DNA from 3 places in the Allobosea sp. TAF32 genome. Region 1 is predicted to be linked to each of the others. Evidence: riboswitches for the same ligand, from Rfam matches in the RefSeq annotation. Region 1 holds a riboswitch; each other region holds the start of a gene.

The links. A riboswitch is a leader RNA that binds a small molecule or an ion and turns the genes downstream of it on or off. The one in region 1 is predicted to bind thiamine pyrophosphate.
Region 2: it holds a riboswitch for thiamine pyrophosphate, as region 1 does, so the genes downstream of both, thiO (glycine oxidase ThiO) here and AB4Z16_RS13180 (LuxE/PaaK family acyltransferase) in region 1, are expected to answer to the same signal.
Region 3: it holds a riboswitch for thiamine pyrophosphate, as region 1 does, so the genes downstream of both, thiC (phosphomethylpyrimidine synthase ThiC) here and AB4Z16_RS13180 (LuxE/PaaK family acyltransferase) in region 1, are expected to answer to the same signal.

What each region holds. Positions count from the first base shown of each region.
Region 1 covers NZ_JBFRDM010000005.1:300,534-306,184, forward strand. Annotated here, with positions in the region: gene AB4Z16_RS13175 (acyl-CoA reductase) at 1-1,442, opposite strand, end outside; gene AB4Z16_RS13180 (LuxE/PaaK family acyltransferase) at 1,448-2,524, opposite strand; TPP riboswitch at 2,614-2,741, opposite strand; gene ggt (gamma-glutamyltransferase) at 2,881-4,557, shown strand; gene AB4Z16_RS13190 (2-hydroxyacid dehydrogenase) at 4,577-5,542, shown strand.
Region 2 covers NZ_JBFRDM010000007.1:222,353-228,003, reverse strand. Annotated here, with positions in the region: gene AB4Z16_RS16480 (thiazole synthase) at 1-712, opposite strand, end outside; gene thiS (sulfur carrier protein ThiS) at 714-911, opposite strand; gene thiO (glycine oxidase ThiO) at 895-1,890, opposite strand; TPP riboswitch at 1,968-2,069, opposite strand; tRNA gene AB4Z16_RS16465 (tRNA-Ser) at 2,267-2,357, shown strand; gene AB4Z16_RS16460 (DUF6538 domain-containing protein) at 2,463-3,566, shown strand; gene AB4Z16_RS16455 (hypothetical protein) at 3,707-4,039, opposite strand; gene AB4Z16_RS16450 (GNAT family N-acetyltransferase) at 4,349-4,894, opposite strand; gene AB4Z16_RS16445 (Orn/Lys/Arg family decarboxylase) at 4,909-5,651, opposite strand, start outside.
Region 3 covers NZ_JBFRDM010000001.1:680,076-685,726, reverse strand. Annotated here, with positions in the region: gene AB4Z16_RS03075 (OmpA family protein) at 1,272-2,225, shown strand; gene AB4Z16_RS03070 (hypothetical protein) at 2,667-2,864, shown strand; TPP riboswitch at 2,936-3,040, shown strand; gene thiC (phosphomethylpyrimidine synthase ThiC) at 3,119-4,996, shown strand; gene AB4Z16_RS03060 (hydroxyethylthiazole kinase) at 5,002-5,651, shown strand, end outside.

The DNA of each region.
Region 1 (5,651 bases):
ACATAGGGCGCGAACCCCTCTGCCGCCGCTTCCGTCGATTGCTCGATCTCGGTGAAGGTGGCGAGGTCGAGCAGGCTGAAGCGCCCGTCATGATGCCAGCCGGCTTCCGGTGCGGTCATCCGGCCCAGCGGGGCGATGCGGCTGATGCCGACTTCGCCCAATTGCTCCGCGAGCCGGAACAGCCTCTCGGGGGCTGCGGCGGCGCCCGCCGTTTGCAGGAAGCTGCGATAGGGCGCGACGAGGGCGGGGACGTCATCGAGGCTTTCGACCGAGACCAGCTTGAGCGTGCGGTTCAGGCCGGTCGGGTTCAGGGCTTCCGGCGCATCGACATGAACCACGCTCCAGCCATCGCTGGGCTCGCCGAGGAGTTCCGCAGTGCCTTCCAGCGCGCGCATCTCCTGTGCGCCGCGCCATGCGGCGATGGAAGAGGCTTCGCCTTGCGAAAGCGCGCGGCGGGGGTGGCGGGAGGCGAGGGCGGCGAGTTCCTGCGCGACGTAGCGCGCGAATTCGGCGGGGCTGACGCGTCCACCGCGCTCGACGAAGAGCATTTGCGGCGAATAGCAGCCCTGCTGCTCGTAGCGGGCGACGTCATGGGCGGCGAGCCGGGCCAGGGCCGGAGCCTTGCGGCTGTCGAGCGCTTCGCGCGCGATCACGCCGAAGCCGATCTTGTGGCCATGCGGCAGGAAGCGGGTCGTGATCGGCAGTTTCGCTCGCAGTGCCGCGAGCGTGTCGTTGCCGCCATAGGCCATGACGGTGTCGGCCGCGCGCAGGAACGCCGGTTCGGCAGCCGCTTCGCCGCCCTTCCACCAGACGATGGCGAGGCATTCGCCGAGTTCCGGGTCGATTTCGGCGAGGAGGCCCGCGAACCAACCGGCCGTCAGCGGCTCGGCCGAAGCGAGCTTGCCGACGCTGCCGGCCTTGACCAGCAATCCGCAGATCAGGCTCCAGAGCGAGAGCGCCGGGACGTTGCCGGCCCAGACATGCAGCAGGAGCTCTGGGCCATGGGCGCGCAGGTAACCGCCCTTGGCCGTCGGCTGGAAGCCGTCGAGCATGGCGGGATTGGCGAAATCCTCGGCCAGGAAGCGCAGGAGCTGCGGGCGCCGGAAGGTCTTGAGATAGCTGGTCAGGCCGAGACGGACCGTCTCGCGGTCATAGCCGGTGACGATCGGTAGCAGGTGCTCGGCCTTGCGCCGTAAGGGGTGCTGCCGGTCGAGCAGGCGCGCGACGGCGGCGTCGATCGCCGCGACGATGCGCGCCGTGTCCATCCGCTTCAGCCGGGCGCGGGCATTGCTGCGCACATGCTCGCAGAGCGTCGCGGCCTGAGCCTCGTCGAGTTCCGGCAGCGCGACCGAGACGCTCTCGCCCCAGGCGCTGTGGCCGACCTCGCGCCAGCGCAGTGCCTCGCGGCTCAGGCCCGGCAGATGGCCCGCATGCTCGATCACGTCCGTCAGCCCCGCGCCGCGGCGAGGAATTCGGCCACGGCGACGGAGCAGCCCTTCGAGGCCTCGCCATCGACACGGCCGAGCAGCTTGAACCCGCCCGGAACGATCTCGCCGGCATCCTCGGTCAGGATCGCCGCGACGCAGTTGAAATGGGCGAGGTCGTGATGGACGATCACGCCGCGCTCGCCCTCCGGCAAATCCGCTCCGCTCAGCGGATCGACGACGCGGCTGCGGATCCAGTGCGGGCCGGATTTCACCGACGGGCAGACCGCATTGCCGTCGTCGTAGAGCTGCGAGCTCAGCTCGGTCATGCCGTACATGTTGATGCAGGATGAGCGCGGCACGCCGAAGGCGGCGGCGAGCCCGTCATAGAATTCGTCCGGCGTAAGTTCGCGCGACTGGCCCTTGAAGCCGCCGGTGTCGAGGATGAGGCTGCCTTCCGGCAGAGCAAACCGCAGGCCGCGTGCCGCGAGCTCATCCATCAGTGGCACGAAGGAATAGCTCGCGCCGAGCAGGGCATAGGGCTCGCCGCTGGTCTCGGCCTGCGCGAGCGCCGGCAGCAAACGATTCAGATCGAGACCGGCGGCGCCAATGAAGACCTGGGAATCGTGCGTGCCGCATTCGCGCCGGGCGAGCCCGAGATAATGCGCGAGCGAGGAATTGGGCAGCTCCGTCTCGTCGGGGAAGAGGATGCCCATGCGGATGCGCTCGCGGCCGCGCATGAAACGCTCTCGGAAATTGACCAGCATCGAGCGCTTCCAGACGGCGAGCGTCGGGTGGTAGCTGCGGCCGCGCACGCCCTGGGTAGTGCCGCTCGTCATGAAGACGTACTCGGCCGCTTCCGGGGGGCTGCAGCTCAGCGTCAGGTCCTTGAAGGCGGTGATCGGCACGGCCGGGATGTCGCGCCAGCGCTTCACCGAGAGCGGCGTGCGGCCGCGCTGCAAGCAGAAGCGCTTGTAGGGCTCGTTGTTGCGGAACTGATAGGCGAAGACCTTCAGCGCCATGGCCTCGAACTCGGCTTCCGACGCGTCGGGAAGCGCGATGAACGCCAGCAGCGCCTCGATGATCTCGGCTTGCGTCACTGCGGCCCACTCCGTTCGGACGCTCGCGGCCAAGCCGGGAGCGTCGATCGCAAAAGGATCACGGGCGCAAGCTGGAGTCAGGGCCTTGGATGGCCGCATGTCCCGCATCCCTACGCCGGTATGATCCGGATCAGGTTCGGAGGGTCACCGCGTTGCCGGTCTCAAGAGCCAGCCGGCGGAATCTCAGCCTCCTAGCGAGGCCCCCCTGGGAACAGCGTTTAGGTGGGGCTTCGGGCCATGGCTTGTCAAGCGTTGCCGGCGCAAGGCCAGGTTGGGGCCGACTCGAAATCCTGACATGGCGCGCATGCCGAAGAAGAGGCTCGACGCCGGCCTTCAAAACCGTTTCTGTGCCGGCCATGAACCTTTCCGCGCCGCCGCCCCGCATCGCCTCCTTCACCTGCGAGAAGAAGCCGGCCACCGGCTCGCGCGGGATGGTCGTCACCAATCATCCGCTCGCCTCGGCGGCGGGCGCGCAGATGCTGCTCGCCGGCGGCAATGCGATCGATGCGGCGGTGGCGTCGCTGTTCGCTCTGACGGTGGCCGAGCCGATGATGGTCGGTATTCTCGGCGGTGGCCTGAGCCATATCCGCCTCGCGGACGGCCGCCATGTTGTGATCGATAATCTCTCGACCGCGCCGGGCCATGCGACTCCGGACATGTATGACTGCCTGTCCGACGAGATCGGCAGGCAGCGCGACACCCGCGACCGCGAGAACGTGGTCGGCGCCAAGGCCGTTGCGGTGCCGGGCGCGCTCAAGGGCTGGTGCGAGGCCCTGGCGCGCTTCGGCACGCTGCCGCTGGCCGAGGTGCTGCAGCCGGCGATCGGTCTGGCGGAGCGCGGCTTCGTGGTCACGCCCTATCTTTCGAACTGCATCACCGACAACGCCGCCGATCTCGCCCGCGATCCGGGCCTCGCCGCGCTCCTGCTGCCGGTCGGCCAGCCACTCCAGCCCGGCATGCGGCTGGTTCAGTCGGACTATGCCGCCAGCCTGAAGCTGATTGCGGTGGAGGGGCCGGATGCGCTCTATGGTGGGCGGCTCGGGCGGGCGCTGACCGACTACATGGCGGCCCATGGCGGGCTGATCGATCAGGCCGATCTCGCGAATTACCGCATCGAGTTGCGCGAGCCGATCCGCGGCTCCTATCGCGGCTATGAGATCATCGGCCCGCCGCCGCCCTCGTCCTCGGGCGTGCATATCGCGCAGATGCTCAACATCCTCGAAGGCTACGATATCGGCTCGCTCGGCTTCGGCTCGGCGGATGCGGTGCATCTGTTGGCCGAGGCGCTGAAGATCGCCTTCGCCGACCGGGCGGTGGCGACGGCTGATCCCGCCTTCGTCAAGGTGCCGGTCAACAGGCTGATCGACAAGGGCTATGCGGCCGAGCGGCGCGCCCTGATCGAGATGGGCCGGGCGAAGAGCTGGACGGCCGGGCTTTCGGGCGGTGAATCCGCCGACACCACCCATGTCACTGTCGCGGATGCGCAAGGCAATGTCGTCAGCGCGACTCAGACGATCAACGGGCTGTTCGGCGCCTGCGTGCAGATTCCGGGCACCGGGATGATCGCCAACAACTACATGTTCAACTTCGATCCGCATCCCGGCCGCGCGCTCTCGATCGCGCCGGGCAAGCGGGTCTTCACCTCGATGGCGCCGATGATGGCGCTGAAGGAGGGCAAGCTTGCCTTCGCGCTGGGATTGCCGGGTGCATTGCGCATCTTCCCCTCGGCGCTGCAGGCGATCGTCAACCTGATCGACCACCGGATGACGCTGCAGGAGGCGGTCGAGGCGCCGCGCGTCTGGACCGAGGGTGGCGTGCTCGAGCTCGAGGAAGCCATCCCCGAAGCGGTCGCGCAGGCGCTCGCGGCCCGCGGCCACAGGATCCTGCGTTCGCCGCGCGTCGCCGGCGGGATGAATGCCATCGCCTTCAACCCGGATGGCACGCTGACGGGCGCCGCCTGCTGGCGCGCCGATGGCACGCCGGTCGCCATCTCCGGCGGGCTTGCCCGTGCCGGCGCACGCTTCACCATCTGACCTATTTCCGGACCTTTCCATGCCCGAGACGATCGTTCTCCTCGATATGACCAGCCCCGAGCGGGCCGACCGGCTGCGTGCGCTGCTGCCTGATGGCTTTGTGCTGACGCATGGGACCGCGCGCGGCGACGAGCACATGAAGGAGATCATCGCCGAGGCCGACTACGCGATCTCCGGGCAGGTCGGCGTCTCCGCCGATGTGCTGCGGGCGGCGAAAAAGCTGAAGCTGCTGCACAAATGGGGCGTCGGCTACGACAACATCGACATCGCCGCAGCCAAGGAACTCGGCATCCAGGTCGCGCGCACGACCGGCTCCAACGCCGTGGCCGTTTCCGAATTCGCGATCGGGTTGATGCTGTCGACCCTGCGCCTCATCGCCTACGGCAATGCTGAGCTTAAGAAGGGCCATTGGCGCACGGGTCAATTGCCGTCGGATACCTATACGCTTTCGGGCAAGACGGTCGGCATCGTCGGCTTCGGGGCGATCGGCAAGAATGTCGCGAAGCTGCTGAAGGGCTTCGGCTGCACCATCCTCTACAGCAAACGCACGCCGCTCGACGCTGCCGAAGAAGCAGCGCTGGGCGTGAAGCATGCTTCGATGGCCGAAATTCTGGCGCAGGCGGACGTCGTCTCGCTGCATTGCCCGCTGACGCCCGAAACCAAGGACCTGATCGATCTGGCGGCCTTGAAGGCGATGAAGAAGACGGCGGTGCTGATCAATGTCGCGCGTGGCGGCGTCGTCAACGAGGCCGATCTCGTCACGGCGCTCAGGGCGAAGGAGATCGCTGGCGCGGCAATGGATGTCTACGAGATCGAGCCGCTGCCGGCCGAGAGCGAATTGCTCACCCTCGACAATCTCGTGACCACGCCGCATCTCGCCGCCATGGCGTCCGACAATTTCGCCCCGGTGGTGAAGCGGATGTTCACCAACATGCAGCATGTGTCGCGTGGCGAGCCGGTGCCGCCGCTCGATCTGGTGGTGTGAGTCGGCGCTGTCTGCCGGCTTGGGTATCCGTCATTCTCGGGCGAAGCGCAGACCCGAGGATCTCGTGACGAGAAGGCGCTGGTTTCCGAGATGCTCGGGTCAAGCCCGA
Region 2 (5,651 bases), on a different contig from region 1:
CGATCGGCTGCGCGGCGAAGGACTGGCGGCCGGCACGGATGGCAAGCGCGAAAGCCTCTGCCATCGCGGCCGGATCGCCCGCCTTCGCGACGGCGGTGTTGAGCAGGATGCCGTCATAGCCCATCTCCATCGCCTGCGCGGCGTGGGAGGGCAGGCCGATGCCGGCATCGACGACGAGCGGAATGTCGGGGAAGTGCTGGCGCATGCTGCGCAGGCCGTAGGGGTTGTTGAGTCCCCTGCCCGATCCGATCGGCGCGCCCCAGGGCATCAGCACCTCGCAGCCGGCATCGAGGAGGCGCCCGCCGACGACGAGGTCCTCCGTGGTGTAGGGAAAGACCTTGAAACCGTCATCGGCAAGGATGCGGGCCGCCTGGACCAGCGCGATCACGTCCGGCTGCAGCGTGTCGTCCTCGCCGATCACCTCGAGCTTGATCCAGTCGGTCCCGAAGACCTCGCGCGCCATCTGCGCGGTGGTGACGGCTTCCTTGACGGTGAGGCAGCCCGCCGTATTCGGCAGCACCCTGACGCCGAGCTCGCGGATCAGCGCCCAGAAGGCCTGACCGGCACCGCCGGCCGATTCCCGGCGCAGCGAGACGGTGACGACCTCGGCGCCCGAGCGCTTCACCGCCTCGGCCAGGATGGCGGGCGACGGATATTGCGCCGTGCCGAGGAAAAGCGGGTTCTGCGGCGCGAAGCCATAGAAGGATGCCATCTCAGCCTCCCTGCATCGGTGCGACGATCTCGATGCGGTCGCCCTCGCTCAAGGCGACGTCAGCCCGCTTGCGCGCCGCCACGAAGTCTCCATTCACCGCCGTCGCAACGATGCGGTCGGCAAAGCCGAGCTCGGCCAGCGCCTCGGCCAGCGTCTTCGCCGCGATCTCCTGCGGCGCGCCGTTAAGCAGCAAGGTCATGCAGCATCTCCGGTGTTGCTTGCGGGTTTAGCACGGCCTCCGCCGCCATCCGCGCCATGGCGGGGCTGAGCAGGAAACCGTGGCGATAGAGCCCGTTGACATGGATCACGCGGCCGCGGCGCGTCAGCCGCGGCAGGTTGTCGGGAAAGGCCGGGCGGGCATCGGTGCCGATCTCGACGACCTCCGCTTCGCCGAAGGCGGGATGCAGCGCATAGGCCGCGCCGAGCAGCTCCAGCATGGCGCGGGCGGAGATGCGGCTGCGCTCGCTGCTCTCGATCATCGTCGCGCCAACCATGAAGAGGCCGTCTGCGCGGGGCACGATATAGAGCGGGATGCGCGGATGCAGCAGCCGGACGGGCCGCGACAGCTGGATCTCGTCGCTCCGGAGGAGCAGCATCTCGCCCTTGACTCCGCGCAAATCGGGCAGGACATCGCGCGCCGCCAGCCCGCGGCAGTCGAGGACGATATCGGCATCGAGATCGGCCGGCTCGACCGTACTGCCGAAATGAAGGGCGGCCCCATTTGCGACGAGGCGTTCGGCCAGGGCTGCTATGGCTTGGCGCGGATCGAGATGCGCCTCGGCGGAGAAGAACAGGCCGCGCGAGAAGCGGCCGGCGAGATCGGGCTCCAGCCCGGCGATGGCCTCGCTGTCGATCTCCTCGAAATGGTCGGTGCGCTGACCGAAGCGGCGCAGCTCCGAACGGTCCCGGCTCGGCGCAACCACGAGCGTGCCGTTGCGAGCGACGCCGCCGGCATGGCGCTCCCACCAATCGGCCGCCTGCTGCCCGAGCCGAATCACCGGTTCTTCGGCGCTCTCGCCCTCGCACCAGGGCGCGAGCATGCCGCCGGCATACCAGGAACAGGCTTCGGCGCCGATACGCGGGCCGCGTTCATGCAGGACGACCTGCACACCCCGCGCCAGCAACTCGGTGGCACAGGCCAGACCGACGACGCCAGCGCCGACCACAGCGGCTGTCAGGACTGAGTGAGGACGTTCTGGCGTCATGCTTTCCCTGCTTCCGGGAAGGCAGCGGCCTGAGGCGCGAGCGAGGTGTCTGCGAGCCGAAGACCGTTCCCTTCGCCGGCATTACCCGGATCAGGTGCGATGGGTTGGCGCGAGCCACGCCTCTCAGCCTTTCGGCACCCCAACGGACAGCGCCAATTTAATGGCAGCGCCGCCGGGGAGCAAGCGGAGCCGGCGCAAGGCTCCGTTGCGGCGGCCTCGCACCTCCCGACCACGCCCTTCGCACGGGAGTGATCGGGAGGTGCGCCCGCGCGAATACACAGGTCGCGCGAAGGAAGTTGTCGGCGAGACTTGTCAAAGGCCTCTGCAATCGGGCATAGAGCCTCTCGCCGGAGACGTGGCCGAGAGGCTGAAGGCACTCGTTTGCTAAATGAGCATACCCCACAAGGGTATCGAGGGTTCGAATCCCTCCGTCTCCGCCATTTCCCCTAAGCCCTTGAGTGTCCTGAAAAAGCGTTGTTCCCCAACGGCTTTTCACATACCTCTGCTACAAATCTTGCTACAAAATCGCTCTGGCAGAGGGCACGATGGCCGGCAAAATCAGGAACCTGCTCCCCCGGAATGGCCGATACTATGCTCGGCTAACGGTGCCCGCTCCGCTTCGCCCGATCGTAGGTAAGCGGGAACTGACTGAGCCCTTGGGGGCCGACCGCACCGTCGCGATTCGCCTGCTCTCTTCTGCGATCCATCGCATGCAGATGGAACTTGATCAGGCCCGCGACCGCGTGACAGCCCTCAACCCTGCCGCACCGTCCCGCCGCCGCCCCATGAGCGTTCGGCAGATGGCCCTCGCCCACTATGGCCGGGAGCTTGAACAGGACGATGCGGCCCGGAGCCTGCCGACCGGCTATGATCCGGCACACGCGGCGATGTTCCGCCCGACCTACTTTTACGCGCTTAAGAGGGCGGCGAGCGGTGGCGCTGAAGATGACGAGCTTGCCGCCCTAATCCAATGGGCCGTTGACGAGTTCGCGAATGATGGCAGCCCCGTTCCGGTCAAGGGCACCGAGGAATGGCGAACGCTCGCGCGGATGCTCGCCGGCGTGAAAGCCGAGACGATCGAAAACCAGAACCGGCGCGACCGTGGCGAGCCGGATGGTCCTGCCAAGCATCCAATGCTGATCCCGGCGACGGAACTCCCCTCGACTGTCGCCGAGGCGAAGCCGGCCTATCGGATCACCCGGCAGGACGTGCTGGCCTACAAGAACGCCCTGCTCGAAACCTCTGCGAACTATACGAAGCGCTTCCCCGACAAGACGCTCCCCGAAGCGATCCGGTCGAACAAGGCTCGCAAGGAGCCCTTCCCGACGCTCAACGCCACAACCATCAATGACAAGTGGCTATCCCGGCTCAGCGCCATGCTGACGTGGTGCGTCAACAACAGCGTCATTCCCGACACCCCCGCGAAGGGCGTCCGCGTCGATCAGAGCAATCGCGATCCTGACGAGGACCGCGACTATTTTCGCGAAGCCGACCTCCAGAAGATACTCGCCGCGCCCCTGTTCGATCCGTCGCCGAAGCTAACTGAAAAGCGTTGGGCGATGCTCATCGCGCTCTATAGCGGCATGCGCACATCGGAAAATTATATAGGATATTATACCTATTATAGGCTTTCGATCTTGATGAACTGACATTCATGTGTCAGAATCTTCGCCGTTGAGTTGGTGAAGGTCGAGTTGTGTTCCGCGAGTTAGTCGGCAGCGTAAAGAAGTCGCTTCGTTTCGGATTTGAGAGGAAGTCGATTCCCCTTTCTGATCCCGTCGTGGCTGAGCTATTCGGCGCGCTGCCGACTGCTTCTGGTGTTTCGGTTACTGCGCATACCGCCCTCAAGGTTCCCGCAGTTCTTCAGGCCGTGCGCCTGATTGCCGAAACTGTCGGCTCGCTTCCTTGCAAGCTCTATCGAGACGCTAACGGCAGCAAGGAGGCTGCAAAGGATCACACCGGCAACCGCCTCGCGCACAACCGCGTCAATGGCGTTGCGGATCACGTAGACGATGCCGCTCACCACGCGCCGGTCATCCACCCGTGGCACGCCATGCGAGAGCGGAAAATACGCCTCCATCTGCGCCATCTGACGCTCGCACAGCAGAAAAAAATCATCCATCACAGCATCCTCCCGGACACCGTGAATCACAGATCGATCCAAATTGGCAGGTCCTGAGCCTAGATTGCCCGGTTCTCCGCCAGATCATCGGAGTCTGCGATCAGGCGATCTGGCGATTCAGCGTACCGTCTTCTTGTCCCGATTTTCCCGGGAACCGCAATCCGCGTCTGCGACGCACGGCGCTGCGGCGGTGCACATTTGACCTGTCTCATATGGATGCTCCGGAAAATCGCTCGAGGCGGACGCTCCGTACCGGCTGCCAGGTCTCGATGATGCGCCTTCGGTCCTGCGCGGTGTCGAGCGGCAGGCTCAACCCGGCGGGATAGGCTGCGTAGCGCCCGCACCGAGCGACCTTTGAACCATGACGCTGTCGGACCATTTGCCATAGCGATAGGCGACCGCCGGCAGCAGGCCGACGCGGGCGAAGCCGAAGCGCTCGTGCAGCGTCAACGACGCCGTGTTCTCGGCGTCGATATAGCCGATCATCTGGCGGAACCCGGCGGCGGCGCAGGCGTCGATAAGGGCCTGCATCAGCAGCCGCCCGACGCCGCGGCCGAGATGTTCGTGATGGACGTAGATCGAATGCTTCACCGTGAAGCGGTAGGCCGGGCGTTTGCGAAACAGCACGACATAGGCATAGCCGACGACGTCGCCGCCCCGCGTCGCCACCAGATGCGGCAGCCGGCGGTTGCGCAGGTTCTTGCGCCGGTCGCGCAGATCGTCGGGCTCCGGCGTGCCGGTATCCTCGACGCCGGCCTCGATGCCGCGGCGGATATGCCGGCGATAGATCGCCAGCATCGGCTCGACATCGGTATCGCGCGACGGGCGGATGAGGATGGGGAGGTCGCTCTCCATGGTTTGTCGCGACCTCAGCCCTGGGCCTGCTCGCTGACGACATAGGTGTGGAGGCGCACCTGGCCGGCGGCATCGACCTCGCGATAGATGCCCTGAATCTCGACATCGAAGCCGGGAAAGGCGTTGAAGCTCGCCTCGAACATCTTGAGGTAGTCGATCATCGGCTTGGCCCGCGCGCAAAGCCTTTCGCCCGGGACGATGGTGGCGATGCCCGGCGGATAGACGACGAAAGGCGTCACCGCGATGCGGTTTTCGATGGCCCCGATCGGCAGGTAGTCGACATCGTTGCGCACAAGGCAGCGCGCCGCGTCATGCGGCGACATCGCCATCTCCGGCAGATGCTCGGGCGAGAACTGCCGGTTCTGCAGCCCGCTGACGTCATGGTCGCGGAAGAAGCGGTGCATCTCGCCGCAGAGATCGCGCAGCCGCACGCCGGCATAGCGGCCCGGCCGGCGGCGGGAGAACTCGGGGATGGCCTCCTCGAGCAGCGCGTTGTCGTCATGCAGCTTCTTGAAGGCGACGAGACCGCTGATCAGCGTGCCGGCCTTGCTCGCCTCGACGCCCGGCGTCAGCAGAAAGAGGAGCGAATTCAGGTCGTTCTTCTCGGCGACGATCCGGTTCTCGCGCAGGAACTGCGCGACGACCGGTGCGGGAATGCCGTGCTCGGCATAGGTCCCGCTCTCGCGGTCGAAGCCAGGCGTCAACAGGGTCAGCTTGTTGGGGTCGGTCATGGCGAAGCCCGACTCCATCCGCGTGA
Region 3 (5,651 bases), on a different contig from region 1:
CTGACCGGCCTGATACCCGCGCGTTGAAACGAACAACGGGAATTGCAATGCGCACGAAACGCTGGTTGCTGGTCGGGACCGTCCTGCCGGCCCTCGTCATTTCGCAGGCCGGGCAAGCCTTTGCCGAAGCCGGATACCGGCTGGCCCAGGCCCCCGCAGCCGGCGACGAGGAGCCGGGACGGGGACCACGCCAGCGGCCACAGGAGCAGCACCGTCCGCCGGGTGGGCAGCCGGGCCAGCGCGGTCCCGAGCGGCCCGTCGCGCCGGGCTCCCCCCAGGCTCCGCGCCCGCCGCAGATGCAGCCCGGCCCGGCTGTTCCGCGGCCGCAGCCTCCCGCGATGCCCGCGCCGCAACCGCGTGCCGAGCCGCCTGCTGCGCGTCCGCAGCCCGAGCGCCCGCCAATGCCGCAGCGTGAGGCGCCTCCCGCTCCGCGCCCCGCCCCGAACATGGCGCCTATACCTCAGCAGCCGCCCGCGGCCCGGCCGACGCCGCCACGTCCGCCCGCGGAACCCACTTTGCCGACACCGCCGCGCGCAGCGCCTCAGCCGCCTGCACCGCCGGCTGCCGCGCCCGGCGTGCAACCCGGCCTGCGCCCGCAAGCAGCTCCGCCATCCGCTCCGGCCCAGCCCGGTGCGCCGCCTTCGGCCGTGCCGCGCGGCGGCCCGGCCATTCCGCCTTCGGCTGCTCCGCCTCAAGCGCGTCCTCCGGCGGCTGCTCCGCAGTCAGGTGCGGTTCCCTCGGCTCCGGCAGGGCAGCCGCGTCCGCCCGGAGCTCCGCCTTCCGCTGCTCCCGGCACACCCGCTCAGCCCGGCGCCGGCGCGCCGCCCTCCGCGGTTCCGCGCGGGGGGCCGGCTGTTCCGCCGTCTGCGGCTCCGTCCCAGCGCCCGCTGGGCGCAGCGCCGCAGCCGGGCGCCGCTCCCGCGCAGCCGAGCGTTACAGCTCCGACTCCACCGGCCGGCGCAGTTCCGGCACAGCCGTTGCGCCCGGCAATACCTCCGGCCACGGCTCCGATCGCTCCGGCTCCGACCCAACCCGGCGCCGCGTCTCCGACCTCGCCCCCGGGCACGCCGCCCGCGGGACTGGCGCCCGCTCAGCCTGCACGCCCCGCTCCGGGCGGGCCTCCGGCAGCCGCTCCTGGCGCCCCGCCCCCGGCGCAACCCGGTGTCGCACCGGCCCAGCCCGGCGCGGCTCCGGCGCAGCCGCCGTCCGGCGGGGCCTTCCCCAGCCAGCCGCCGCAGCGCGAAGGCCGTCGCGGCGGCATCTCGCCGGGCGTGGCGGGTGCGATTGGTCTCGGCGTGGGCGCGATCGGCGGCATCATGGCCGTTCAGGGAGCGCAGCGCTTCGACGACATTCGGGCGCGGCGCGAAGAGCGTCGCGAGGGTGACGTTACCGTCATCCGCGAGCCCGGCCGCACCATCATTCGCGACGATGACGGCCGGGCCATCATCCGCCGCGATGAGGACCAGCGCTTTCGCGATCTCGGCTGGCAAGGCCGTTCCGAGCGCCGCGACGGCGAGATGCGGACCGTCTTCGAGCGGCCTGACGGCACGCGCATCGTCACCGTCACCGACGAGGAGGGCCGGCTGATCCGCCGCACCCGCATCGATCGCGACGACCGCGAGGTGGTGATCATCGACAATACCTTGCGCGATCGCCCGGGGCGCTTCGCCGACGATATCGTCGTGCTGCCGCCGCCGCCGCTGCCGATCCCGCGCGAGCGCTATATCGTCGATGCCGACCAGGCCGACGAGGCGTTGATCTACGAGACGATCATGGCGCCGCCGATCGCCGCGATCCCGCGCCGTTACACGCTGGACGAGGTCCGCTATTCGCCGGATCTGCGCGCCCGCATGCGCAGCGTCGATATCGACACGATCAACTTCGAGACCGGCTCCTGGCAGGTCACGCCCGACCAGGCGCAGCGCCTCGCAGTGATTGCGGATTCGATCCGGCGCGTGCTGCAAGGCTCGCCGAACGAGGTCTTCCTCGTCGAGGGCCACACCGACGCGGTTGGTGCCGATGTCGACAATCTCTCGCTCTCGGATCGCAGGGCCCAGTCGGTCGGGGAGATCCTGACGCGCGACTTCCAGATCCCGCCGGAAAACCTGACCACCCAGGGCTATGGCGAGCAGTATCTGAAGGTGCAGACGCAAGGGGCATCCCGCGAAAACCGGCGCGTGACGTTGCGGCGCATCACGCCACTGCTGACCGGCCAGAACCGCTGATCCTCGGGCGGGGCTGCTCAACGGGCGGCCCCGTGCGCCGCGGCGTGCGGGGAACCCCGCACGTCCACAGCGGTTTCTCTTCCGGAGGAGTCGCTGATGGGAGATGCAGCCATGAAGATGTCCGCTCTGGCGATGGCAGGTCTGGTGCTTGCCGGTTCGTTCGCGCCGTTTCCGACATGGGCTCAGAATGTTCCCCCTGCCGAGAAACAGCCTGCTCCAGGTGTGCCGGTGGCGCCGCGTGCGGATGAGGCCGTGCGGCCGCCGGCAGGGGAACGCGGTATGCGGCCTCGCGCCGACAGGCGTGAGCAGCGCTATGACAGGGCGCAGGCTGGTCCGCCGCAGCCGAGTCGCGACCCGCCGATGCCGCGCTCGGTGCCGTCGATCATCAGGCCCTGAAGGTCGTTCAGGATTTGGCAAGGCGGGCGCATTAGCGTCGCCGGCATGAGCGACGCAGCCTCCGTTTCCCGCAGCATCGTCACGATGCAGGCCGCCTCGACGCAGCAGGCGCTGTCGGTCGAGATGCTCAAGCAGAACGCGCAGGCTGACCAAAGCCTCGTCACCATGCTCCAGCAGAGCGCTGATGCAGCCAAGGCGACGCTCCCGGCCGGTCAGGGCGGTCTCGTCGACCGCACCGCCTGATCTCCTTTCCCCAGCTTCGATCGTTTGTCGCTGAGGCCGTTGCCAAGCGACTTCTCTGCGCCTAACCTCGCCTCTGTTCCGAGGGGTGCCCGCAAGGGCTGAGATGGCTTCCGAAGCCGAACCCGTCGAACCTGATCCGGGTCATACCGGCGGAGGGACTGGAACGCGTGCACAGGGCCGAGCCTTGTCCGCAGACAGCGACTGTACCGCTTTCAAACCCGGATCTCCTGACCTGTCGCAAGGAGGAGATCCTCATGAATGCCCACGCAAAACCCCAGAAGAACAGCGTCAAGACCGCGCCGCAAAGCGTGACGACCGGCCCGATCATCGGCTCGCGCAAAATCTATGTCGCCGCGCCCGAGCATCCCGAAATGCGCGTGCCCTTCCGCGAGGTCGTGCTGACGACGGATGCCGAGCCGCCGGTGCGCATCTACGATCCCTCCGGCCCCTATACCGAGACCGACGCCAGGATCGACCTGAATGCCGGCCTGACGCAGCCGCGCCGCGCCTGGCTCGATGCCCGCGGCTTCCAGACCGTGCCCGGCCGCGCCGTCACCGCCGCCGACAACGGCCATATCAGCGAAGCGCAGCTCGTGCCGGCCTGCCCGGCCGAGCGCCCGATCCTCGAGGCGAAGCCCGGCCAGATGGCGACGCAATACGAATTCGCCAAGGCCGGCATCATCACGCCCGAGATGATCTATGTCGCACATCGCGAGAATCTTGGCCGCGCCGCCATGATGGAAGGCGCCAGGGAGCGCCATGCCGACGGCGAGAGCTTAGGCGCCGTCGTTCCGGAATTCGTCACGCCCGAATTCGTCCGCGAGGAGATTGCGCGCGGCCGGGCCATTATCCCGGCCAACATCAACCACCCCGAGCTGGAGCCGATGGCGATCGGCCGCAACTTCCTGGTCAAGATCAACGCCAATATCGGCAATTCTGCCGTGACCTCAGGCGCAGCCGAGGAGGTCGAGAAGCTCGTCTGGGCGATCCGCTGGGGCGCCGACACGGTGATGGACCTCTCCACCGGCCGCAACATCCACAACATCCGCTCCTGGATACTCAGAAATTCGCCGGTGCCGATCGGCACGGTGCCGATCTATCAGGCGTTGGAGAAGGTCGGCGGCGATCCTATCAAGCTCGACTGGGAGGTGTTCAAGGACACCCTCATCGAGCAGGCGGAGCAGGGCGTCGACTACTTCACCATCCATGCCGGCGTTCGCCTGCCTTACGTCCCGCTGACGGCCAGTCGTGTGACCGGCATCGTCTCGCGCGGCGGCTCGATCATGGCGCGCTGGTGCCTGGCGCATCACAGGGAGAGCTTCCTCTACGAGCGCTTCGACGAGATCTGCGACATCATGCGCAAATACGACGTCTCGTTCTCGCTCGGTGACGGCCTGCGTCCGGGCTCGATCGCCGACGCCAACGACCGCGCCCAGTTCGCTGAGCTGGAGACGCTGGGCGAGCTGACCCAGGTCGCCTGGAAGAAGGGCTGCCAGGTCATGATCGAGGGCCCCGGCCATGTGCCGATGCACAAGATCAAGGAGAACATGGACAAGCAGCTGCGCGAATGCGGCGAGGCGCCCTTCTACACGCTCGGACCGCTGACCACCGACATCGCGCCGGGTTATGACCACATCACCTCTGGCATCGGCGCGGCGATGATCGGCTGGTATGGCTGCGCCATGCTCTGCTACGTCACGCCGAAGGAGCATCTGGGTCTCCCGAACCGGGACGACGTCAAGACCGGCGTCATCACCTACCGCATCGCCGCCCATGCCGCCGATCTCGCCAAGGGCCACCCGGCGGCGAAGATCAGGGACGACGCGGTCTCCCGCGCCCGCTTCGACTTCCGCTGGGAGGACCAGTTCAACCTGGCGCTCGACCCCGACACGGCGCGCGAGTTCCACGACGAGACGCTGCCGAAGGATGCCCACAAGGTCGCGCATTTCTGCTCGATGTGCGGGCCGAAATTCTGCTCGATGAAGATCACGCAGGACCTGCGCGCCGAGGTTCTCGCGATGAGCGACAATGAGAGGGCAAGTCTCGAGGCCATGGCTGCTGAGGGGATGGCTGCCAAATCGAAGGAATTCCTCGACAAGGGTGGCAGCATCTATCTACCTGCGGCCGAATGAGCGGCATGAACGACAGCCTCGACGCGGCCAAGGTCGCGTCGATCCTCGCGCGGGTGTCCGAGCGCCGCCCGCGCATCCATTGCCTGACCAATACCGTAGCGCAGAACGTCACCGCCAACATGCTGCTCGCCTTCGGGGCCGTGCCCTCGATGGCTGGTCATCCCGAGGAGGTTGCGGCGGTCGCGGTCGGGGCAAGCGCGATCCTGATCAATCTCGGCACGATCAGCCCTGAGGGCGAGCGCGCGATCCCGAAGCTCGTCGCTGTGGCGCGCGAACGCGGCATTCCGCTGGTGCTCGACCCGGTCTTCGTCGAGCTGTCGCCCCTGCGGCTGGGGCTGGCCGAGGACGTTTTGCGGCTGCCGGGCGTCGTCGTGCGTGGCAACGCCGCCGAGATGGCGGCCTTGGCCTGGCTGCTGGAGCGCTCCCCCGGCGTCACGCGCGCGACGACAGGGGCTGTCGACGCGATCGACGGTCCTTCCGGCAAGCTCTCCGTGGCCTTCGGGCATCCGCTGATGAGCCGGGTGACCGGACTGGGCTGCGCTTCGAGCGCGCTGGTGGCTGCCTGCCTCGCGGTCGAGCCCGATCCCGTGATTGCAGCGGCTGCGGCGCTGACGGCCTACGGCATCGCGGGCGAAATCGCAGCCGAGCGTTGCCA